Regions from separate parts of the Magnetospirillum gryphiswaldense MSR-1 v2 genome, predicted to be linked through region 1. Evidence: predicted binding sites of a transcription regulator. Region 1 holds the regulator's gene; each other region holds the start of a gene.
What was found. The regulator LexA, encoded in region 1, represses DNA repair genes until DNA is damaged. The targets are predictions, from matches to a motif close to ATGTTCTANTTTGGTTC.
Positions count from the first base shown of each region.

Region 2: a site for LexA is predicted at 1,775-1,791, ahead of uvrA (excinuclease ABC subunit UvrA). Genes of this name have one in related genera too.
Region 3: a site for LexA is predicted at 4,439-4,455, ahead of MGMSRV2_RS19915 (PA0069 family radical SAM protein). Genes of this name have one in related genera too.

Region 1 is NC_023065.1:901,488-909,381, forward strand. Features, by position in the region: gene MGMSRV2_RS04260 (M48 family metallopeptidase) at 1-644, opposite strand, end outside; gene MGMSRV2_RS04265 (hypothetical protein) at 845-1,060, shown strand; gene MGMSRV2_RS04270 (bacteriohemerythrin) at 1,319-1,711, opposite strand; gene MGMSRV2_RS04275 (ABC transporter substrate-binding protein) at 1,860-3,002, shown strand; gene MGMSRV2_RS04280 (polyprenyl synthetase family protein) at 3,143-4,162, opposite strand; gene MGMSRV2_RS04285 (tRNA1(Val) (adenine(37)-N6)-methyltransferase) at 4,275-5,024, shown strand; gene MGMSRV2_RS04290 (hypothetical protein) at 5,041-5,244, opposite strand; gene lexA (transcriptional repressor LexA) at 5,266-5,976, opposite strand; gene moaC (cyclic pyranopterin monophosphate synthase MoaC) at 6,091-6,567, opposite strand; gene trpC (indole-3-glycerol phosphate synthase TrpC) at 6,570-7,373, opposite strand; gene trpD (anthranilate phosphoribosyltransferase) at 7,375-7,894, opposite strand, start outside.
Region 2 is NC_023065.1:1,037,936-1,045,829, reverse strand. Features, by position in the region: gene MGMSRV2_RS04925 (hypothetical protein) at 1-1,638, opposite strand, end outside; gene uvrA (excinuclease ABC subunit UvrA) at 1,798-4,626, shown strand; gene MGMSRV2_RS04915 (hypothetical protein) at 4,855-5,040, shown strand; gene MGMSRV2_RS04910 (LysR substrate-binding domain-containing protein) at 5,174-5,467, opposite strand; one part of gene MGMSRV2_RS21850 (IS630 family transposase) at 5,566-5,914, shown strand; one part of gene MGMSRV2_RS21850 (IS630 family transposase) at 5,914-6,527, shown strand; partial or broken gene MGMSRV2_RS04900 (LysR family transcriptional regulator) at 6,539-7,150, opposite strand; gene MGMSRV2_RS04895 (FMN-dependent NADH-azoreductase) at 7,268-7,882, shown strand; gene MGMSRV2_RS04890 (rRNA large subunit pseudouridine synthase E) at 7,866-7,894, opposite strand, start outside.
Region 3 is NC_023065.1:4,154,097-4,161,990, forward strand. Features, by position in the region: gene pdxH (pyridoxamine 5'-phosphate oxidase) at 1-340, opposite strand, end outside; gene MGMSRV2_RS19895 (RT0821/Lpp0805 family surface protein) at 465-941, shown strand; gene MGMSRV2_RS19900 (DnaJ C-terminal domain-containing protein) at 1,004-1,939, shown strand; gene MGMSRV2_RS19905 (cobyrinic acid a,c-diamide synthase CobB) at 1,953-3,344, opposite strand; gene MGMSRV2_RS19910 (glycosyl transferase family protein) at 3,341-4,360, opposite strand; gene MGMSRV2_RS19915 (PA0069 family radical SAM protein) at 4,472-5,539, shown strand; gene MGMSRV2_RS19920 (YajG family lipoprotein) at 5,595-6,185, shown strand; gene MGMSRV2_RS19925 (YqgE/AlgH family protein) at 6,207-6,779, opposite strand; gene MGMSRV2_RS19930 (protein-disulfide reductase DsbD family protein) at 6,906-7,894, shown strand, end outside.

The DNA of each region.
Region 1 (7,894 bases):
CCGGTACGGGCGAAAATCTTCAAAATATGGGCGTCGGCGGCGAATTCGTTGTCGCGGGAATAGCCCGACAGGACCAGCGAATAAAGCGGCCCTTCCAGCGCCGTCAGCACTTGGGCGCCGATGGCCCCGGCCCCGCCCATCCAGGCGACCAGGGCTTCCTTGCCGATGGCGCCGGCGCTTTGCAGCAGGGTCTGGTTGCGAATCTGCGACAGGCCGTGGCCCAGATCGGCATGACCGATCTCATGGGCGATGACCGAGGCCAACTCGTCCGGCGTCCGGCATTGTTTGACCAGGGCGCTGTTGATGGCCATCTTGCCGCCGGGCAAGGCCCAGGCGTTGACCTGATCATTTTTCACCAGCGACACTTCCCAGGCCAGGCCTTGGCGGTCGGCGGCATCCATCAGCGGCTGGGCGAAGCGGCGCAACGCCTCTTGCGCATTGCGGTCGGGGTACAGGCCGCCCGATTTCTTCAGGTAATCCTGATAATAGGTTTCCCCCATCTTGATCTCGTCGGCCTCGCCCGAGGTATAGGCGCTGACCACGCTGGCGGCGCCTTGGACCAGATTGCCCAGGCTGAACTGGGCATGGGCGGGGGCGGCGATGGCGCTGGCGGCCAAACCGGCCAGGACGGAACGGCGTTGCATGGGATGAGCCTTTAACCTTTTTTGATTGAGTGATGGGCGATAGTGAACCAGATGCCGCGTCGCGTCCACCGCATCGGCGGTGTCATCCTTGTGCCATTTTACCGTGACACGGCGTCACAAACTGATTCACACCACTACACCTAAGGTCTTTGGCTTTGGGTATATTCGTATCGAATGATGCAGCAATCGGTCAGGGTCCAATGTCCTTCGCTCACGAACATCACGACAGCCAATGCTACCCGCCGCGGGTCGAGCTGGCCGCCGCGCATGTGGATCGCGGCGAATGGGCATGCGGTCTGGCCATCGCCAACGGCCTGATCAAATGCGCATCGGCCGGCGGCTGCCCGCGCCAGGGCGATTGCAGCCATGCCGCCCAGCGCATGATGACCGTCATCAAGACCATGCTGAACGGCTGATCGCGGCGCTTTACTGACCCGTCAAAAAGTCCTCAGCTTGGCTAGGTGTATTTTTTTCCGCTGATTTAAATGGGGAAAATAGGCTTGAGGTGGCCCTGCGCCTATTCGTCGCTTTTACGTTTTACCGCCTTTGCCGTGCAAAGGCGGGAGAAACACTGAAACCCGCGCGGAAAGCTTGCTTGAGCACGGGTTTACACCTTGGAAATCGGGGGAAAGTACACCGAGGCAAAGCCGAGGGACTTTTTCACGGGCAAAGCTTTAATCCCGGTTCAGATGATGGAAGATCTTCAGGTCTTCCTCGACGATGTGGCGGTACAGCCAGATATTGAGGAAATGCTCGACATCGGCGGCGCTGCGCTCGTTGCTGCCCATGGCCACTTCCTCGCGGAATTCGCTGATTTCCTCCAGCAAGGCGCGGTGCAGGCGTTCATGCACCGTCCAGGTGGGCAGGTGGATGTTGCGCATCACCCGTTCCTCGTGAGCGAAATGGTCCGAGACCATTTCAATCAGCACATCCAACCCGGCCAGCAACTGGCGACGATCCAGCCCGCCATGGACGGCGGCGAAGAATTTTTCCACCTGCGCAATCAAGTCCTGATGCTGCTGATCGATGGAGTTGACGTCGGTGCTCAGGCTTTCTTTCCACGTCATCAGCAACATTCCTCAATGTTTGAAATGCTTTTAAATTGAAGCGGCAATGATTTGCAATGCTTTCCTACCTAGGCGCAAAACCCATGCCGCATAAGCATGATTCGGGCTATGATCGCCGCTCGCTTTTATGGGATTACCGGGTGCAGTGATGAAATTTTTGAGGGTGTTGCTTGCCGCGTCGGTGTTTTCACTTGCCGCCCAGCCTGCCATGGCCGTTGACCCCATCCGCATCGGCTCGTTCCTGTCCGCCACCGGGGTGATGTCGCCCATGGGCGACCCGGAAAAGAAGACGCTGGAAATGGAAGTGGCGCGGATCAACGCCCAAGGCGGCGTGCTGGGCCGCCCGTTGGAACTGGTGTTCTACGATGACGGTTCGGTGCCGGAGAAAGCGGTGGTGGCGGCCAAGCGGCTGATCGAATCCGACCGGGTCGATGTGATCATCGGCGGTTCGGGTACGCCCACCAGTCTGACAGTGCTGCCCATGATGGACAAGGCCGAGATGCCGTTTCTGTCCCTGGGCGGCGGTGTCGCCATCATCGAGCCGGTGCGCAAATGGACCTTCAAGGTGCCGCAAACCGACCGGTTGGCGGCACAGAAGGTCTATGGCGACATGCAGCGGCGCGGCCTGTCCAAGATCGCCCTGTTGTCGGAAAATGTCGGCTTCGGCAAATCGGGCCGCACCCAGTGCCTGGAATTGGCGGCCAGCCATGGCATGGAAATCGTCGCCGACGAAACCTATGGCCCGCGCGATCCCGACGTCACCGTGCAACTGACCCGTATCCGCGCCACCCCCGGTGTGCAGGCGTTGTTCGTGTTCGGCACCGGGCAGGGACCGGCGGTGGTCACCCGCAACATCCGCCAGCTTGATTTGCAGATGCCGGTCTATCAATCGCACGGCGTGGCGTCGAAGGACTTCCTGCGGCTGGTGGGCAAGGCCGCCGACGGCATGCGGCTGCCGTCCTCGCCCCTTGCCATCGTCGACGTGCTGCCCGACAGTGACCGGCAAAAGCCGGTGCTGGCCGCCTTCAAACGCGATTTCGAGACCAGGACCGGCGATGAGGTCAGCATGATGGCCGGCCATTCCTGGGATGCGCTGTATCTGTATGTGGATGCGGTCAAGCGCGCCAATACCACCGACAAGGCCCGCGTGCGTGATGAAATCGAACGCACCCGGGGCTTTGTCGGCCAGGGCGGCATCTTCACCCTGTCGCCCAGCGATCACATGGGGCTGACCCTGGATTCCTTGCACATGGTGGAAATCCAGGGCGGCGACTGGAAGCTGGTGGAATGATTAGACTTGTTTCAGCTAAAGCAGAAACAAGTCTAAACCTTATAAATGGCCCGTGACGGGCCGCTCAGGCGCCGCTGTGTGCGAAGCACACGTCTGTGACTCCCGGCTTATCGCATGTCCACGCTTCGCGTGAAAATGCTCTAATAAGCGCGGTCGATGCAGAAGTCGATGACGTCGATCATCGCCTGTTTGACCGGGCTGTCGGGGAACAGGGCCAGGGCGTCGCGGGCGACTTCGCCGTAATGGCGGGCGCGGGCGATGGTGTCGGCCAGGGCGCCGTGCTTTTCCATCAAGGCGATGGCCTGTTCCAGGTCGCCGTCTTGCTGTTCCAGCCGCTCCACCGTGCGGCGCCAGAATTCGCGCTGCTCGTCGTTGCCGCGACGGAAGGCCAGGATGATCGGCAAAGTGATCTTGCCTTCGCGGAAATCGTCGCCCACGGTCTTGCCCAGGACCGCCTGCTTGGCCGAATAATCGAGCACGTCGTCGATCAGCTGGAAGGCGATACCCAAATTCAGGCCATAGCTGTCGAGAGCGTCTTCCTCGGCCTTGGGGCGGTCGGCGACGATGGCACCGATGCGGCAGGCGGCGGCGAACAGGGCGGCGGTCTTCGAACGGATGACTTCCAGATAGGAATCTTCACTGGTGTCGGTGTCGTTGGCGGTGATCAGCTGCAACACCTCGCCCTCGGCGATGACCGAGGAAGCGCGCGACAAAATGGCCAGCACCGGCAGCGAGCCGTCTTCCACCATCAGTTCGAACGAGCGGGAAAACAGGAAATCGCCGACCAGCACGCTGGGCTTGTTGCCGAACAGGGCATTGGCCGAGGCCTGACCGCGGCGCAATTCCGATTCGTCGACCACGTCGTCGTGCAAAAGCGTGGCGGTATGGATGAATTCGACGCAGGCCGCCAGCTTGACGTGACGCTCGCCGCTATGGCCGGCCAGCTTGGCCGAGGCCAGGGTCAGCACCGGGCGCAAGCGCTTGCCGCCGGCGGCGATGATGTGCCCGGCCAGTTGCGGGATCAGTTCAACCGGGCTGTGCATACGGTCGATAATGGTGCGGTTGACCTTTTCCAGGTCGTCTTTGACCAGGGACACCAAGGTGTCAAAGCTCTTGGCCTTCTTCGCCCGTTCTTCTTCCAAGCTCACCACGACTGCCACTCGACCCACTCCTGAAATCATCTGTGTCCCTGCCGCAGCGAGAACATAGGCTTGCGGCGGAAAGTCGGTCAAGCTTACAAGCACGAGTCACTCATGCAAAAGGATGCCTTTGATGCTGTCCCCGCCGCATATCCCCACCACGACCGACCAATTCCTGGGCGGCAGGCTGGTCTTGCGCCAGCCCATGGATGGCTATCGTGCCGGCTCGGACCCCGTGTTTTTAGCCGCCGCCGTCGATGCCCGGGCCGGTGAAAGGATCCTTGATCTGGGCTCGGGTGTGGGCACCGCCGGGCTGTGCCTGCTGGCCCGTGTCGACGGTATCCATGTCACCGGGCTGGAATTACAGTCGCAACTGGCGGATTTGGCTCAAGCCAACGCGGTGGAAAATGGCTTGGATGGGCGCTACACCGTGGTCCAGGGCTGTCTGACCAGCCGTCCAGCGACATTGCGTGGGGTCACCTTCGACCACGTCATCACCAATCCGCCCTGGTACGAGCCCGGCACCATCCGGGCGCCGCGCGCCGATTCCAAGGCTATCGGTCACCTGGAAGGCGAGGCCGATCTGGCCCAATGGCTGCGGGCGGCGGTCAAATATGTCAAGCCCAAGGGGCGTTTGTGGCTGATCCACCGGGCCGACCATCTGGGTCGCATCCTGTCGGGGTTGGAAGGGTTGAAAGTGGGAGAAATCCGCGTCGTTCCCATCTGGTCCAAACAGGGACGCGCCGCCACTCGGGTTGTGGTGACGGCGCGCAAGGATTCCAAGGCCCCGATGGAGCTGTTGCCCGGCCTGCTGGCGCACGGGGATGATGGGTCTTATACCCCCCAGGCCGAGGCCATCTTGCGGGATGGCCAGCCCTGGTGAGATGTCGCCGTCGTCGCTAACGTACCACCACCTGATTGCTGGACCAGCGGCGGGCCAGCGGGCTGGGCTGGTTCAGCCATTCCTCGAAGCGGCGGCGCGCATCGGCCTCGGCCAGTTTGCGGTTGATGCGTCCCACATAGGTGACGTTCATGTCGGCGGGGCCGTCGACGGTGCGGCCATCCAGGGTGAAGGCGAAGCGGTGAGTGGATGACATGGCCATGGCGGGGGCTCCCTGCCTTTGTCAGTAGCTACGCAGCAGGCCGACCAAGCGGCCCTGCACCTTGACCCGGTCGGGCGGGAAGATGCGGGTTTCATAGGCTTTGTTGGCCGGTTCCAGGGCAATGGAGGCCCCCTTGCGGCGCAGTCGCTTCAGCGTCGCCTCCTGGTCGTCGACCAAGGCGACGACGATGGTGCCGGCCTCGGCGGTATCGCAAGAGCGGATGATGACGGTGTCACCATCCAAGATGCCGGCCTCGATCATGGAATCACCCTCGACCGTCAGCGCGTAATGGTCGCCGCCGGTCAGCAGGGCGGCGGGAACCTCGACGCTGTTGCTGTGGTCGCGCAGGGCTTCAATGGGCGTGCCGGCGGCGATCTTGCCGTAAAGCGGCAGCGACACCGCATCGGCCACGCCGGCAACCGGGGCGGCGCCGGCAAAGACGGTCTGGGTGAAATTGCCCTGGATCACCGTGGGCGAGAACTTGGCCGACGGTGCCGGCAACGGCTGGTCACCCAGGTTGTCCGGCAGCTTGACCACTTCCAGGGCGCGGGCGCGATGGGCGAGGCGACGGATGAAGCCGCGTTCCTCCAGCCCGGTGATCAGGCGGTGAATACCCGATTTCGACTTCAGGTCGAGGGCGTCCTTCATTTCATCGAAGGACGGCGAAATGCCGGTGGCGCGCAGGCGCTCGTCGATGAACATCAGCAATTCGTATTGCTTACGCGTCAGCATGGATGCATCCCCCCATCCGCCCGGATGAAACGGCGGCAAAATGGAACAAAGCCTAAACTTCGGCTTTTGTTCTATGCCTGTTCCGTTTTGTCGTCAAGGGCTTTGATGGGGGAATCACACCGCCTGATAGGTGCCCGATTTGCCGCCGGATTTGTGGAGCAGGCGGATATCGGTGATGCGCATGGACTTGTCCACCGCCTTGACCATGTCATAGACGGTCAAGGCCGCCACCGAGACGGCGGTCAGCGCTTCCATCTCGACGCCGGTCTGGCCGGTCAGCTTGCAGGTGGCCTGGATGTCCACGGCGTTGCGGGCGGGGTCGAGCTGCAATTCCACCTTGACCGAGGACAGGGCCAACGGATGGCACAGTGGGATCAGATCGGGGGTGCGCTTGGCCCCCATGATGCCGGCCAGTTGCGCCACCGCCAGTACATCACCCTTCTTCACCCCACGCGCCTGGATCAGCGCCATGGTGTCCGCCGCCATCAGCACGCTGCCGGCGGCCACCGCCACCCGCTCGGTCGGCGCCTTGGCCGAGACATCGACCATGACGGCGTTGCCCAAGGGGTCAAAATGGGTGAGATCGGTCATGGTCAGACCTTGGCCCCGGCCAGCAGGATCTTGGTGGCCATTTCCACATCGGGGCGTTTCATCAGTGATTCACCGATCAGGAAACGCTTGGCCCCGGCATTGATCATGCGTTTGATGTCGGCGGGGCTGTCGATGCCGCTTTCGCACACCAGCTGGCGGTCGGCGGGGATCAGGGGGGCCAGCCGTTCGGTGGTGCCCAGATCGGTCTTCATGATCTTGAGATCGCGGTTGTTGACGCCGATCAGCTTCGATTTCAGCTTCAACGCCCGTTCCAACTCGGCCTCGTCGTGCACTTCGATCAGCACGTCCATGCCGTAACCAAGCGCGATATCTTCCATGTTCGACAATTCGGCATCGGTCAGGGCCGAGACGATCAGCAAGATGCAATCGGCGCCGAGCGCGCGGGATTCGACGATCTGATAGGGGTCGACGACGAAATCCTTGCGGATCACCGGCAAATCGACGGCGGAGCGGGCTTCGCCCAGATGGGCGTCGGTGCCCTGGAAGAACTTGTTGGTCAGCACCGACAGGCAGGCGGCGCCGGCGCGGGCATAGGCGCGGGCCAGTTGCGCCGGCTCGAAAGTGCTGCGGATCAGTCCGGCCGAGGGCGAGGCCTTCTTGATTTCGGCGATCAGGCCGATACCGATTTCCTCCACCTTCTTGTCCAGCGCGGCGGCGAAGCCGCGCGGCGGCGCTTGGTCCTGGGCCCGGCGCAGCAATTCCTGGATCGGGCGCTGGCTTTTGTGCAGGGCCACTTCCTTGCGCTTGTCGTCGCAGATGCGGTCGAGGATGGTACCGGTGCTCATGTCAAATCTCGCGGTTGGTGATGGCGACCATGCGGTCGAGGGCAGCCTTGGCCGCGCCGTCATCGATGGATTTGGCCGCCAGGGTCACGCCGTCCTTGAGGTCGGCGGCCTTGCCGGCGACCACCAGGGCAGCGCCGGCATTGAACAAGACGATGTCGCGATAGGCGCCGGGCGCGCCCTCCAGCAACGCACGCAGGGCGGCGGCGTTGAAGGCGGCGTCGCCGCCTTTCAGTTCGGACGCATGGGCCATGCGCAGACCGGCATCGCTGGGGCGGATCTCGAAGCTGTGGACCTTGCCGTTCTTCCATTCCGACACCAAGGACGGCGCGGTGATGGTCAGCTCATCCAGCCCGTCCAGGCCGTGCACGGTCCAGGCGCGCTCCACCCCCAGGCGACCCAGAACCTCGGCCATGGGCTCGACCCATTGGCTGGCGAACACGCCCAGAATCTGGAATTTGGCCTTGGCCGGATTGGCCAGCGGCCCCAGCAGGTTGAAGATGGTCCGGGTGCCCAGCTCGACC
Region 2 (7,894 bases), 140 kb from region 1:
CAGGTGACGGGCATTGCCCACCCTGGATAAATAGCGATCCGGAGTGAAATCGTCGAAGCCGGTGGTATAGACGCTCAGATCGGGGCTGCCATCCCATTCATAACTGGCCATCACGTGACTGAGCCCGCTGCCCCTGGCATCGATCAGGGCGATTTCATCGAGGTTCATGCCGTTAACCTGCTGCAAGGTGGCGCGCAGGAATACCTTGGCCGGCTCCAGGTCGAAGCGGATGTGGCGAATACCCACCAGCGGCGCCGCCACGATCAGCATTACCGCCAGGATGGTGGCGGGGCGGCCCAGGCGCGGCTGCGGCCAACGGCGCAGGGCCCAGACCGCAAAGACGGCGATCAGCAACGCCGTCAGCAGGCCGAGATGGGTGTTGTAGCGCCAATAGCTGGCCACCCGCTCGCCCTCACCTTTGATGAAGATGGCGATATAGGCCAACAACAGAAAGGCATTGTAGCCGACGAAAACCAGGGCCACGGCGCGAACCAGCCGCCCGCTCTCACCCAAGGGGCGAAACAGTCCGACCACAGCGACGGCGCAGGCCGCCAGCATGGCGCCGAAATAGCCGCCCTTGTTGCCGGCCACTTCGGCCATGCCCAGGGCGACCACTCCCAGGATGTCGAAATGCCATTGCGACAGCGGGCGCAGGGCCATTTCCTCGCCGGCCAGATTGCCGGCGACGAAATGACGCCACAACCACCACACCGCCATCCCCGGCAGCGCCGCCACCACCAGCTTCAGCAAAGTACCGGCGGGGGGAAAACGCCAAGCCCGGAACATCAGCACGAAGGTGCTGCCCAACAACAGCACCACCAGCACCAGATTGGACGGCTTTTGCGTCACCAAGGTGGCGCAGCACAGGCCCAGGGCCAAGGCCAGCCGCCAGCCCGGCTGCTCAGCCAGTCGCCAGCCCAGCCACAGCCCGGCCAGCACCATGGCCGAGGTCGGCACGTCGGCATAGGCGGTGAACACCAGCTTGGGCACGAAAGTGGTGCCCAAGGCGGTGACCAGCAGCGCCCCCCAGGCGTGATGGCCCCAGCCGGGCTTGTCCCCGGCGGCCAGGATGCGGGCCAGCAACTCGGCGCACAAGGCCAGTTGGAACAGATTGAGCAGGCCGGGCACCGCTTCGGAAAAACCGATCAGCCGTGACGACAGCCAACCCAACAGCGGCCAGCCATAGGGATAGGCGGCGCAGCACGATTCAATGGCCGGACGGCCCTTGCCCGGCAAGGTGGCGAAGGCATCGAGATAGCGGAAAGCATGCAGCCAATGGGAAAACTCGTCCCATTCCGAGGCGATGCGGCCCGAGATCAGCAAAGCCAGCGGCAGCACCAGGACCAGACTCATCCACCCCGTCGGCAGCCGACGGGCGCGGATCTCCAGCCCCAGCGCCAGTGCGGCCAAAGCCCAGATCAAGTAAGGCAGCAAAACCAGCGAGCCGTCGCCCATGGTCCCCAGCACGGTCATCGCCAGCACCGCCGCCCCCCAGCCGGCGCCGAAGGTGATCAGGTCGGGTAATTGCGCCCCCACCAGCAGGCGCCCGACCAGCCATAATTGGGCGATGGCGGCCAAGGCCCCGAGAACGGGCAACAAAGAAATCCCGGCAAACGCGCTTTGCAACAAGTCCAGCATGATACCGATCCGACGAAGTACGGCGGCAAGGTAACGGGCGGCTTGCCCCCTGCCTAGCCCCTTTCATCCCGCATCCGGGCCATGCCCAAAGCCCCACTTTACCCGGTCCTTGAATCTCTCTACACTCCGCCCGCCGGAATGAAAGAGGAACAAACCCCCATGAACAGCTTCATCCGTGTCCGGGGCGCGCGTGAGCACAACCTGAAAAACGTGGACGTGGATATCCCCCGCGATCAGCTGGTGGTGATCACCGGGCTGTCGGGTTCCGGCAAATCCTCCCTGGCCTTCGACACCATCTATGCCGAGGGCCAAAGGCGTTACGTGGAATCGCTGTCGGCCTATGCCCGGCAGTTCCTGGAGCTGATGCAAAAGCCCGATATCGACAGTATCGAGGGTCTGTCGCCGGCCATTTCCATCGAACAGAAGACCACCTCGAAGAACCCGCGTTCCACCGTCGGCACGGTGACCGAGATTTACGATTATATGCGTCTGCTGTGGGCGCGCGTCGGCGTGCCCCATTCACCCGCCACCGGCCTGCCCATCGAAAGCCAGACGGTCAGCCAGATGGTCGACCGCATCCTGGAAATGCCGGAAGGCACCCGCCTGTACCTGCTGGCGCCCTTCGTGCGCGGGCGTAAGGGCGAGTACAAAAAGGAAATGCTGGACCTGCAAAAGAAGGGGTTCCAGCGCGTCAAGGTCGACGGCACCATCCATGAAATCGATGCGGTGCCGGCGCTGGACAAAAAGAAGAAGCACGACATCGAGGTGGTGGTCGACCGTCTGGTGGTCAAGCCGGGCCTGGGCAACCGACTGGCCGATTCGGTGGAAACGGCGTTGTCCATGGCCGACGGTTTGTGCATCGCCGAAAATGCCGAAACGGGCGAGCGCACCACCTTTTCCGCCAAATTCGCCTGTCCGGTCTCGGGCTTCACCATCGAGGAGATCGAGCCCCGGCTGTTCTCCTTCAACAACCCCTTCGGCGCCTGTCCGGCTTGCGACGGCTTGGGGGTCAAGCTGTTCTTCGACCCCGCCCTGGTCATCCCCGACGAGGATTTGACCCTGCGCGAAGGCGCCATCGCCCCTTGGGCCAATTCAACCTCGCAATATTACCATCAGGCGTTGGAGGGGCTGGCCAAGCATTACGGCTTCGACCTGCACACGCCGTGGCGGCGCCTGCCCTTGGCCGCGCGCGAGGTCATCTTGTACGGCTCGGGCAAGGAGGTGGTGCCGATCCAGTTCGAGGACGGCTTCCGCGCCTATACCACCAACAAGGCCTTTGAAGGCGTCATCAGCAACATGGACCGGCGCTATCGCGAGACCGATTCGTCGTGGGTGCGCGAGGAATTGTCGCGCTTCCAGGCCACGTCGTGCTGCGAGGCCTGCCAGGGCGCACGCCTGAAGCCGGAAGCGCTGGCGGTGAAGATCAGGGGCCAGCACGTTTCCCAGGTGGCTGAATTGTCCATCGCCAAGGCCCATCACTGGTACGGCGAGTTGGAACAGCACCTGAAGCCCAAGGACCGCGAGATCGCCCGGCGTATCTTGCGCGAGATCAACGACCGCCTGGGCTTTTTGATGGATGTGGGGCTGGATTACCTGACGCTGGCGCGTGGCTCGGGCAGCCTGTCGGGCGGCGAATCCCAGCGTATCCGTCTGGCCAGCCAGATCGGTTCCGGCTTGACCGGCGTGTTGTACGTGCTCGATGAACCCAGCATCGGCCTGCACCAGCGCGACAACGACCGCCTGTTGGGCACGCTGAAGCGCCTGCGCGACATCGGCAACACGGTGATCGTGGTCGAACACGACGAAGACGCCATCCGTACCGCCGATTACCTGATCGACATGGGACCGGGGGCCGGCATCCACGGCGGCGAGATCGTGGCGCAAGGCAGCCCGGACGAGGTGATGGCCAACCCGGCCAGCCAGACCGGCCTGTACCTGACCGGCCAGCGCAGCATCCCCATCCCGGCGGAACGCCGCCCCGGCAGCGGCAACATGCTGCGGGTGATCGGCGCCAGCGGCAACAACCTGAAGAACGTCGATGTGGACATCCCGCTGGGCACCTTCACCTGCGTCACCGGCGTCTCGGGCGGCGGCAAGTCGACCCTGGTGATCGAGACCCTGTACAAGGCCCTGGCCCGGCGGCTGATGAACGCCAAGGAACAGGCCTCGCCTTTCGACCGCATCGACGGCATCGAGCACCTGGACAAGATCATCGACATCGACCAGTCGCCCATCGGGCGCACGCCCCGGTCCAATCCGGCCACCTATACCGGCGCCTTCACCCCCATCCGCGACTGGTTCTGCGAATTGCCCGAAGCCAAGGCGCGCGGCTACAAGCCGGGCCGCTTCAGCTTCAACGTCAAGGGCGGACGTTGCGAGGCCTGCCAGGGCGATGGCGTCATCAAGATCGAGATGCACTTCCTGCCCGACGTCTATGTCCAATGCGACGTGTGCAAGGGCAAGCGCTATAACCGCGAAACCCTGGAAATCACCTTCAAGGGCAAAAGCATCGCCGACGTCCTCGACATGACCATCGAAGAGGCCGCCGATTTCTTCAAGGCGGTGCCGTCCATACGCGACAAGATGATCACCCTGCAACGGGTGGGGCTGGATTACATCCATCTGGGCCAGCAGGCGACGACGCTGTCGGGCGGCGAGGCCCAGCGCGTCAAACTGGCCAAGGAACTGTCGCGCCGGGCGACGGGCCGCACGCTCTATATCCTGGACGAACCGACCACCGGCCTGCATTTCGAGGATGTGCGCAAGCTTTTGGAAGTGCTGCACACCCTGGTCGAGGGTGGCAACACCGTGTTGGTGATCGAGCACAATCTGGAGGTCATCAAGACCGCCGACTGGATCATCGACATGGGGCCGGAAGGCGGCGACGGCGGCGGCAAGGTGGTGGTGGCCGGCACGCCCGAGGATGTGGTGGCCTGCAAGACCAGCCATACCGGCCATTATCTCAAGCCATACCTGGACAGAAGATAGGCCGACACCACCAACGGCGGCGATACTGCAACATCAACACCAACCATAGGTATTTTGACGCTCATCCCCCAGGCCCATGCGATGCTTTTTTATCGTTTGATGACATCACAAAACTGAAAAATTGTTGCATCGCCAGAGGCGCACAGGTACAAAGTTTCAATCGGACGCCACCGAATGGAAATATAATTACTTGCCTTCTCATGTTCTCTGGGGTTGAAAGGGGTTATCATGTTGGGACCGGCGGAACTGCGTGAAATCGACGAGGCCTTGTCGGAAGAACGGGCCGAGGGCATCCGCGCCGAAAAGTCAAATCCCTATCTGACCCCGCATTTCGCCATGGGCATGGCGGTGACCCGCGCCGCCGCCAATTCGGCGACCAAGCTGCATCTGTCGGCTTTCGGCTTCAAACGCTGATCTGAAAATCTCCAGGGCATAGCCTTGCTTGCGGATAAAACCGGCCGCAACACGGATGGACGCGGATGTTTTTTCATCCGCGTTTATCCGTTCCTATCCGCGTTGCGGCCGGTTGCTGGCCTTCTGGAAAGGCTTATCCGCCATCATCAAGGCGCCCCCAATCCGCCGCCAAGGCATCCAGGAACAACCGCACGGCGGGCACCAGACCGCACCGCGACGGATAGACGGCGTGGATCAGCCCGCGCGGCGGCGTCCAGGCGGTCAAAATCTTCTCTAACACCCCTGCGCGCAAATCTTCCGCCACCATCAGACTAGGTAACTGCACGATACCGATGCCGGCCCGAGCGGCATGACGCAGTGCCACCATATCGTCGGTGACCAGCCGCGGCTGGTGCGCCACCTCGATGCCCTCGCCCGCCGCGTCCACTAGAGCGGTTTCACGCCGAGCGGAATCGGTAGAGGATTCCCCCTGAGGTCATTTTGTGATTCAACATCTTCGGTAACAACGCTCCCGAGGATGATGCGATGACGTGGCGCTCAGGGCAGTCCTATTCTCAGGACTTGCGCGATAGAGTTTTGGCGGCTGTGGACAGCGGCATGAGCGCCTACGAGGTGGCGCCGCTGTTCCGGGTGAGCGTTTCGTACATCTACAAGGCCCAAGGCCGCCGCCGGGCCACCGGCGAGACGACGGTGAAGCCACGGCCTGGGCGGCCAGGACAGAAGCTGGCGGCTCACCTTGAGGCGTTGCAGGCGCAGATCAAGGTCGAGCCCGATGCCACGCTGGCTGAGTTGCGCGCCTGGGTTCTGGCCGAATTGGGCGTGTCGATCAGCGTCGGCGGCCTGTGGAACACGCTTGAGCGGCTCGACCTCAGTCTGAAAAAAAGAGTGCGCATGCTGCCGAGCAGGAACGTCCCGACGTAGCCGAAGGACGCATCGCCTGGCGAGCCGAGCAGCCGGCGCTGGACCCAACCCGCTTGGTCTTCCTTGATGAAACCGGGGCATCGACCAACATGACCCGGCGCTACGGACGGGCGCCGCGCGGTCAGCGGCTGCTGGCTGCGGTGCCGCACGGTCATTGGAAAATGACCACCTTCGTCGGGGCGCTCCGGCATGACGGAATCTCCGCCCCCTTCGTCATCGACAAGGCGATGAATGGCGCGATCTTCCTGGCCTATGTCGAGCAGGTCCTGGCTCCGACCTTGCGGCCCGGCGACATCGTCGTAATGGACAATCTGCCCGCCCACAAGGTGGCAGGGGTCAAGCAACTCATCGAAGCCCGAGGGGCCACCCTGCGGTATCTGCCGCCCTACTCCCCAGACCTCAATCCCATCGAGCTCGCCTTCGCCAAGCTCAAGAGCCTGCTGCGAAAGGCGCAAGCCCGCACCATCAACACCTTATGGGACGTGATCGGAAAACTCATCGACCTGTTTCCGCCCGAGGAATGCGCCAATTTCTTCGCCCACGACGGATATGGACGCTCGATATGAAAATGCTCTAATTGCCAGGAATGACGATCACCGGCCCGGGTCATGCCCAGGCTGGGCAACGCGGACAATTGGTCCGGGCTTTGCGGACGGCCCAGGCGGTCAAGCAAATCAGGCGCACCGACGAGATAGCCCTGGTGGCGCTCCAATACCTTGATGATCAGCCCGCTGTCCTCCAGGGGCGGCATGCGCACGCGGATGGCTAGGTCGAACCCTTCCTCGATGACATCGACACGGCGGTTGGTGGCCTCCAGGTGAATGCGCACACGCGGATGATCGGCGAGAAAGCGGGCGATGATCGGCCCCACCTTGCTTTGCGCCACCGCCACCGGGCAGGACAGACGGATCAGCCCCTGCGGCTCGGCCTGGGAATGCTGCACCGCCTCTTCCGCCGCCTCGGCCTCGATGACCATGGCACGGCAATGACGGTAATAGGCTTGGCCGAACTCGGTCAGGGCGAAACGCCGGCTGGACCGCTGCAACAGGCGCACACCCAAACCGTCTTCCAACTGCGCCACCCGGCGGCTGAGTTTGGATTTAGGCAGGCCCAAGGCGCGACCGGCGGCGGAAAAGCCCCCATGCTCGACCACCTGGGTGAAATAATACAGATCGTTCAGGTCACGCATGTCGCCTCATCGTTCCATCCATGGAACGCAGCGTGCCGAAAATGCCGACTATTGGCAACATCGTCATGGGAATAGGGTGTACGGCAGATCAGAACCCCATTCCCGACGAGGCCCGACATGAACATCCTGCATATTGACTCCAGTGCCCTTGGCGACGCTTCGGTGTCGCGCCAGTTGACCGCCGGCATTGTTGCCCAATTGCGCCAGGGCAATCCCGCCGCCACCCTCACCTATCGCGATCTGGCCCTCTCCCCGCCCGATCATCTGAGCGGCGAGCTGATGCAGGTGGTCAAGTTCCAGACCATCGACGGCCTGACCGCGCGCCAGCAGCAGGAACTGGCCCTGACCAACCAACTGGTCGAGGAATTGCTGGCCGCCGACACGGTGGTGATCGGTGCGCCCATGTACAATTTCAGCGTTCCCACCCAGTTGAAGGCATGGATCGATCGCGTCGCCCAGCCGGGCCGCACCTTCCGCTACACCGCCAACGGCCCCGAGGGTCTGGCCGGCGGCCGCAAAGTGATCATCGCCTCGACCCGTGGCGGCCTTTATGCCGGCACCGCTTATGAGACCGCCATGGACCATCAGGAAGCCTTCCTCAAGGCCTTCTTGGGTTTCATCGGCATCAGCGACGTGCAGGTGATCCGGGCCGAGGGCGTGGCCATGGGGCCGGAAGCCCGCGACAAGGCCCTGGCAGCCGCCCAGGGTGAAATCGTCAAACTGGCGGTCTGAGTTTTTTCTGAC
Region 3 (7,894 bases), 1.1 Mb from region 1:
TGATGCGCGGGCGGCTGGCGAAATAGGCATCGGCCTCTTCCGTCGTCACCGGCTGGGCTGCGCCTTCGATGCGGATCTGGCGCTTCAGGCTTTTCCAGTGAAACAGCAGAGCGACATTGGGATTGGCCCGGATTTCGCAGCCTTTGCGGCTTTCCAGATTGGTGTAGAAGACGAAGCCATCGGCATCCCAGCCCTTCAGCAGCACCATACGGCTGCTGGGGCGGCCTTCGCCGTCAACGGAGGTCAACGCCATAGCGTTGGGGTCGTTGGGCTCGTTTTTCTCGGCCTCTTTCATCCATTTGCCGAACAACGAGAACGGATCGTTTTCCATGGCGGACATGACGCTCCTGGGAGGAGGGAAGGCTGAAGCCGATGCCCTCCTTTTTAGCCCGCCCGTCCGCCCAAAAACAGCCCCAATTCCGTGTCAATTTGGTAATGCCCCGTTCTTGTAAGGCATGACAACCATGATCACCTTGTTGAAAAAGACCATTCCCGCCGCCGTCGTCGTCGTTCTGTTGGCGGCTTGCTCCAGCGATTACGGTCCCAAGCAGACCGGCGGTACCGTCCTGGGCGGTGTCGGCGGCGCCGTGGCCGGGGCGCAATTCGGCAAAGGAACCGGCAATCTGGCTATGACCGCCATCGGCACCTTGCTCGGCGCTTTCGTCGGTTCCGAGGTGGGCAAAAGCCTGGATCGCGCCGATCAGCAATACGCGGCGCAGGCGGAAACCCGCGCCCATGTGGCGCCGGTGGGGCAGACCATTACCTGGAACAATCCCGAGAGCGGCAATTCCGGCACGTATACGCCGACGCGCGACGGTCGTGACCAGTCGGGAAATTATTGCCGCGAGTACCAAAGCACGGTCAGCATCGGCGGTCAGAGCGAACAGGCCTATGGCACCGCCTGCCGCCAGCCTGATGGATCATGGAAGGTGGTGAAGTAATCTGCGTTTTCTGGCAGAACAGGGGGGCGGCATCTGCCGCCCTTTTGCATTGCCCAAGGATGATGCCGGTGAAGGACCCCTATCTGGTGTTGGGTGTGGCCAAGTCCGCGTCCGACGATGACATCAAAAAAGCCTATCGCAAGCTCGCGCGCGAGCTGCACCCCGACGTCAATCCCGGTGACGCCCGGGCCGAGGAACGCTTCAAGGATATCTCGGCGGCCTATGATTTTCTGTCGGACGCGGAAAAGCGCCGGCAATACGATAATGGCGAGATCGACGCCACGGGTGCGGCCAAGCGCCGCACCTGGAGATCAGCCGGTGCCGGGGCGGGGGCTGGTGCGGGTTTCCGCAATGCCCGCACCTCGTCCGGCTTTTCCTTTGGCGAGGATGTGGACGACATCCTGTCCGAGATGATGCGGCGCAAGGAAAAGGGACGTCAGCAATCGCACCGTTCCGGCGCCCAGGCCGGCCACGCCACCAAGGGCGAGGATGCCCACCACGCTCTGACCATCACTTTCATGGACGCCGCCTTGGGGGCGACCAAGCGGGTTACCCTGGTGTCGGGCAAGTCGCTGGACGTGAAGATCCCGGTGGGCGCCGTCGATGGCCAGTCGTTGCGTCTCAAGGGTCAGGGCTATCCCAGTTTCATGGGCGATGCCGACGGCGACGCCTTCATCGACCTGAAGGTGGAAAGCCACCCCTATTTCGTCCGTCGCGACAAGGATGTGCTGCTGGACCTGCCCATTTCGGTGCAGGAAGCGGTTTTGGGCGGCAAGGTGCCGGTGCCCACCGTGCACGGCAAGGTGATGCTGACCATCCCGGCCAATGCCAATACCGGTACGGTCATGCGTTTGAAGGGCAAAGGCATCGATGGCGGCGATCAGTTGGTGACGCTGAAGGTGGTGCTGCCGGAAAACGATGCCGAATTCGCCAAGCTGGTGGAGAAATGGGGGGCACGCAACGGCTATGACCCCCGTGCCAAGGCGGGGATGGTTTAGATTCCGTATCCCCCTAGCCGCTTTTGACGGTGCGGCAGAACTGGACGAAGCGCGGCGCCCACGGGCTGGCGCCGACGCTGCGCATATGGGCGTAATTGGCCAACACGTTGCCGATGACCAGTCCGTCGCGGTGTTGGCCGATACCGGCGCCGCGCACCACCTCGTAGGCGAAGCGCGGATCGCCCTCCAGATTCTCCAGGCGGGAATGGTGGAATTCGTGCGCGGGCGTGATGCCGGGGCCGGGTTCCAGCCGCGGCCAGGGGAAATGGGCGGTTTCGCGCAGGCGCACATAGCCGCGCCCCTGCGGTCGTGCATGCATCACCGCGTCGCCGGGGATGATGCCGACCATCTGCCGGCGTTCGCCGTTCCAGACGATGGCGCGCGACAGATACATCAGTCCGCCGCATTCGGCATAGACCGGCAGGCCGCCGCCGGCCTTGGCCGCCAGATCGGCACGCAAGCCCACATTGGCCTCAAGCGCCTGGGCCTGGGTTTCGGGAAAGCCGCCGCCGATGAACAAGCCGTCCAGGTTTTCCGGCAGCTTGGCATCCTTGAGCGCGTCGATGAACACCAGCCGCGCCCCGGCCCGTTGCAGGGCCAGCAGATCGTCGGCGTAGTAAAAACCGAAGGCGGCGTCGCGGACCACGCCGATGGTCACATCGGCGGTGGGCAGGGCAGGGGGGTGATGGGGCGAGGTTTCGATGGGGATGGTGTCGCGGGCCAGGGCGATGACCGCGTCCAGATCCACCTGATCGGCGACGCAATCGCGCAAGGCGGCGACGGCCTGGGCGGCCTGTTCCGCCTCGTTGGCGGGGACCAATCCCAGATGGCGTTCCATGATGCGCATGGCCCCGGATCGCTGCACCGCGCCCAACACCGGAATGCCGGTATAATGGGCGACCACCTCGCGCAGTTTCTTTTCGTGCCGAGGACCGCCGACCTTGTTGAGGATCACCCCGGCGATGCGCAAGCCAGTGTCGAAATTGCGATAGCCCAGCAGAAGCGGGGCGATGCCGCGGGTCATGCCCGAGGTATCGACCACCAGCACCACCGGCGCATCCAGCCAATGGGCCAGACTGGCGGTGGAATTGGCGCCCTCGAGGTCGACTCCGTCGAACAGGCCCTTGTTGCCCTCGATCAGGCTGAGATCGGCGTCCAGGCTGGCGCTGTCGAACAGGGCGCGGATTTCCTTGGGCGGCTGGGTGTGGAAATCCAGGTTGCGGCATTGCCGCCCGCTGGCGGCGCCCAGCCACAGCGGGTCGATATAATCGGGGCCCTTCTTGAACGGTTGCACCCGCAATCCCCGTGCCGTCAGGGCGGCGGTCAGGCCGACGCTCACCGTGGTCTTGCCCGACGATTTATGTGCCGCCGAGATCAGCAGCCGGGGGGCGGGGCGATAGCTCATGCCCGGCCCGGCAGCGCCGTCTTGATGCGGTCGCGCCACATCACCTGGGCGGCGCCCTCGGCCTCTGCCACCGATTGGGCTCGACCGGAATAACGCAGCACGATGGCCATGGTGCCGGCGATGGCGGCGGCGGCCATTTCATCGACCACTTCGCCGCTCCACAGCGCGGTCAGGCGGGCCAGATCCAGGCTTTCCTCTTTTTCCCGCACGCCCGAGACCAGGGCCGGCCAATCCTCGGCCCCGGCTTCGCCGTCTTGCAGGAACATCACCTCGCAGGGCTTTTCCGGGCGGCGCTCGACCTCGCCGCCATCGCCCTTGAACACCGCCATGGCCCGCTCGCCCATCAGGCGCGAGCCCTGCTGGTGCACCGGCATATAGGGCGGGTGGGTGACGCCGTTGATGGAGAAGGCGGCGTTCAGCGGATTGACCATGCGCGCCACCGTGTGGATGGGCGAACGCAGGCCCAGCAACTGGCGCAGGCCCATGACCTGATGCAAGGGCGGCGACAGATGCTCCAACGTCATATAGGCGAATTTATGCCGGTTCAGGTGCTCCGCCGCCTGGGCGAAACTTTCCGCCACCGGCACCCCCAGCGCCGCCAGCACTTCCGACGTATAGACCCGCCCGGCGGTATGGCCCTCGGCCCCGTGCATGAAGACGCTGATGCCGTGCTGGGCCAGACACAGCGCCGCCAGGATGTAATAGGGCAATTGCCGCGACTTGCCGGCATAGGACGCCCAATCGACGTCGATGGCGGGCAGGTTGGCCGGCAGGTTCAGGTGGTCCTTGATGCCCAGCGCCAGGCCGGCGGCCTCTTCCGGCAATTCGGTCTTGACCCTGAGCAGGCACAAAAACGCCCCCAATTGCGCCTGTTCCACCTGGCCTTGCATGATCATGCCCATGGCGGCGCGGGCCTCGTCCAAAGTCAGCGGTCGCGACAGGTTCGGCCCCTTGCCCAGGATGCGCACGTATTGGGCAAAGGGGTGTTCTTGCGGCGACGGGGCTGAATGGCTCACGGGACGGGCCTCCTGGCTGGAAATCTTATCAGCATGATACGCTAATATAGGAATGGGGAAACAGGTCGATTTTATCTAGAACAAAAGCAGAACAGTGACTATGCTGTGCCTATGTCGCACAGCATCCCCCATCGCGGCGTTTCGGGCAATCCCGATGGCCGCTTCGAAACCCATCGGCGTCAGGCCGAGGATGATGGCTGGGATCTGGCCGACGATCCGCTGCCGCCTTTGGCCACCACGGTGCAGGTGGATGCCAGCCGTTCCATCCTCACCCGCAACCAGTCGCCCGATATTCCCTTTGATCGTTCCATCAACCCCTATCGTGGGTGCGAGCATGGCTGCGTCTATTGTTTCGCCCGTCCAGGGCATTCCTATCTGGGCTTGTCGCCGGGGCTGGATTTCGAAACCCGGCTGTTCGCCAAGCCCGACGCCGCCAAGCTGCTGGAACGGGAATTGCGCAAGAAATCCTATGTGCCGGCGCCCATCGCCTTTGGCACCAACACCGATCCCTACCAGCCGATCGAGAACAAATGGCGGGTGATGCGGCAATGCCTGGAGGTGTTGCGCGATTTCAACCACCCGCTGACCATCGTCACCAAGGGTCATCTGATCGTGCGCGATCTCGACATCCTGGCCCCCATGGCGGCCAAGGGGTTGCTGCATGTGGGGGTGTCGCTGACCAGTTTGGACCGCGATCTGTGCCGGCTGCTGGAGCCGCGCGCGGCCGTTCCCGCCGCGCGGCTGGCGGCCATGCGCAAACTGACCAGGGCCGGGGTGCCGGTGACCGCCATGGTCGCCCCGGTGATCCCCGGCCTGAATGACCACGAGATCGAGGCCATCCTGACTGAGGCGACCAGGGCTGGGGCGGGGTCGGCCATCCATATCCTGCTGCGCCTGCCCTACGAGGTCGGCGACCTGTTCAGCCAATGGCTGAGCCAACATTACCCCGACCGCGCTGGCCATGTGCTGTCGCTGTTGCGGCAAAACCGCGATGGCCGGTTGAACGATGCCCGCTTCGGCAATCGCATGACCGCCAGTGGCCCCCATGGCGCCATGCTGTCACAGCGCTTCAACCTGGCCTGCCGCAAGCTGGGTTTGACGCATGAACGGGGGTGGCGGCTGGACTGCACGCAATTCCGCCCGCCGCCCAAGGCGGGCGACCAGTTGGCGCTGTTATGATCACGCGCAATGTGAGATAAGCGTTTTTATTACAAACCATTGCGAGTGTAATGTGATGTCGTTCAAATCCTTGTGCGTCGCTTTCGGCTTAACCCTGTCGTTGGCCGCCTGTGCCGTCGGCAATACGGTGGATTATCGCGACGTGGTGCCGCCCTTGGGGGTGTCGGGATCTAAGAGCGTGGCTGTCGAGGCGGTGGATCAGCGCCCCTACGTGCTGGCCGGCGACAATACCCCCCAATGGGTGGGGATGGTGCGTGGCGGCTTCGGTAATCCGTTCGGCGTGCATACGGTTTCCGGCGCACCGCTTTCCAGCGATTTGACCCAGTCCATCATCGACAGCCTGAAGCAGGGCGGCGTCAAGGCGGTGCCGGCGACCGCCCGCATGGCGACGGATCGGACCTTGCTGGTGACGATCAAGAATTGGAAAAGCGATTCCATGGTAACCACCTCGATCTATATCGATGCCGAGGCGGAAGTGCGCGATCAAGCGGGCACGGTTCTGGCCCGAAATTCCGTGCAGGAGCGGGTGGTCAACGAAGGCGAGGTGGCAGTCCTGCCCCCTGGTAAGCTGGAGCGGGCGAAGGCAGTGTTTCGTCGCCTGATGGACCAGTTGCTCAACAGCAGCATCCGCGACGCGTTGCGGTAAAGGCGCGCGGTGCCGGGTGCGTCAGGCGTGCCCGGCTTCCACCGACAACAGGCTGAGGTCGATCCCCAGCTTGTGGATGGCCGCTTCCCACTTGCCGTCCAGATCGGTGCCGAACAGCAATTGCGGATCGGCGGGGACGTTGAGCCAGGAATTTTCCTTGATCTCAGCGTCCAACTGGCCGGCGCTCCAGCCGGCATAGCCCAGTGCCAGGATGCTTTGGTCGGGGCCGGCACCCTGGGCGATGGCGCGCAGCACATCGACGGTGGCGGTCAGCGCGATACCGTCTTGCACCAGCATGGTCGAATCGTGCCGGTAATCGTCGGAATGCAGGACGAAACCGCGCCCGCCTTCCACCGGCCCGCCCAGATGGACGCGGATAGAGGCGCAATCGGGGCCGGTCTCGATGCCCAATTGCTCGAGCAGTTCAGAAAAGGTCAGGCCGTCGAACAGGCGGTTGATCACCAGACCCATGGCGCCTTCGGCCGAATGGGCGCACAGATAGACCACCGTGCGCGCGAAGCGGGGATCCTTCTGCTGCGGCATGGCGATCAGGAATTGTCCGGCCAGATAGCCCAGGGTCTTTTGCATGGTCATGCTCCACAGATAGGCCGGAACGCGTTTCGGTGCAACCCTGCAAAACCACTGCGCATGACCGGCAGTTAAGTTGACAGAAGGGGTGGGGGTTTGCTGTGCTGCCCGTGCTGTTTGCCAAAGGAATGGATGATGCGTCGGTTGTGGGTGGCTGTGCTGGGGATGGTGGCTTTGCTTGGCCACGAGGTGCGGGCGGCGGAGAGTGCTGCGTCGGACTGGTCAGGCAACGAAGCCGGCAAGGTCCGCCTGCTGGCCGCAAGCGATTCCATCGGTGCGGCGGCCACGTTGCGCCTGGGCCTGCACTTTCAACTGGCGCCGGGATGGAAGATTTATTGGCGCACGCCCGGCGACGCCGGCTATCCGCCCAAGCTCGATTGGGCCGGGTCGGCCAATGTGGGCGACGCGACTATTTTGTGGCCGGCGCCCAAGCGTTTCGTCCTCGCCGGGTTGCAGAACCACGGCTATGCCGGCGAAGTGGTGCTGCCCCTGGATATGCCGGTGACCCGACCGGGGCAAAAGGTGGGGTTGCGGCTTAATCTGGACTATCTGGCCTGCGCCCAGATTTGCGTGCCCATGCAGGCGGCGCTGGCTTTGGACCTGCCCGCCGGGACAGCGCAGCCCTCCGCCTTCGCCCATCTGATCAGCCGTTACGCCGCCCAGGTGCCGGGCGCCGGCGACCGCCACGGTCTGAGCCTGACCGCCGTCGAGGCGGTGGGGACGGGCGATGCCTCGGTGCTGCGGCTGACGGTCAAGGCCGAAAGCGCCTTCGACCATCCCGACATGTTCATCGAGCCGCCCGAGCGCGCCGGCTTCGAGGCGCCGCAAGTCCAGCTCTCCGCTGATGGCCGCCAGGCGACGCTGGAAGCGCGGGTGGTCCCCGGCACCCTGACCGGCGCCCTGATTGACGGGCCGTTGACCATCACCCTGGTCGATGGTGCCCGGTCATTGGAAACCACCCTCACTCCCGTCCTCGGTCAGGTCCAGGCGGTAAGCGCCGCGCCCGAGCCGGTGGCGTTGTGGTCCATGTTGGGCATCGCCGTCCTCGGCGGGCTGATCCTCAATCTGATGCCCTGCGTGCTGCCGGTATTGTCCATCAAGGTGCTGGGGGCGCTCAGTCA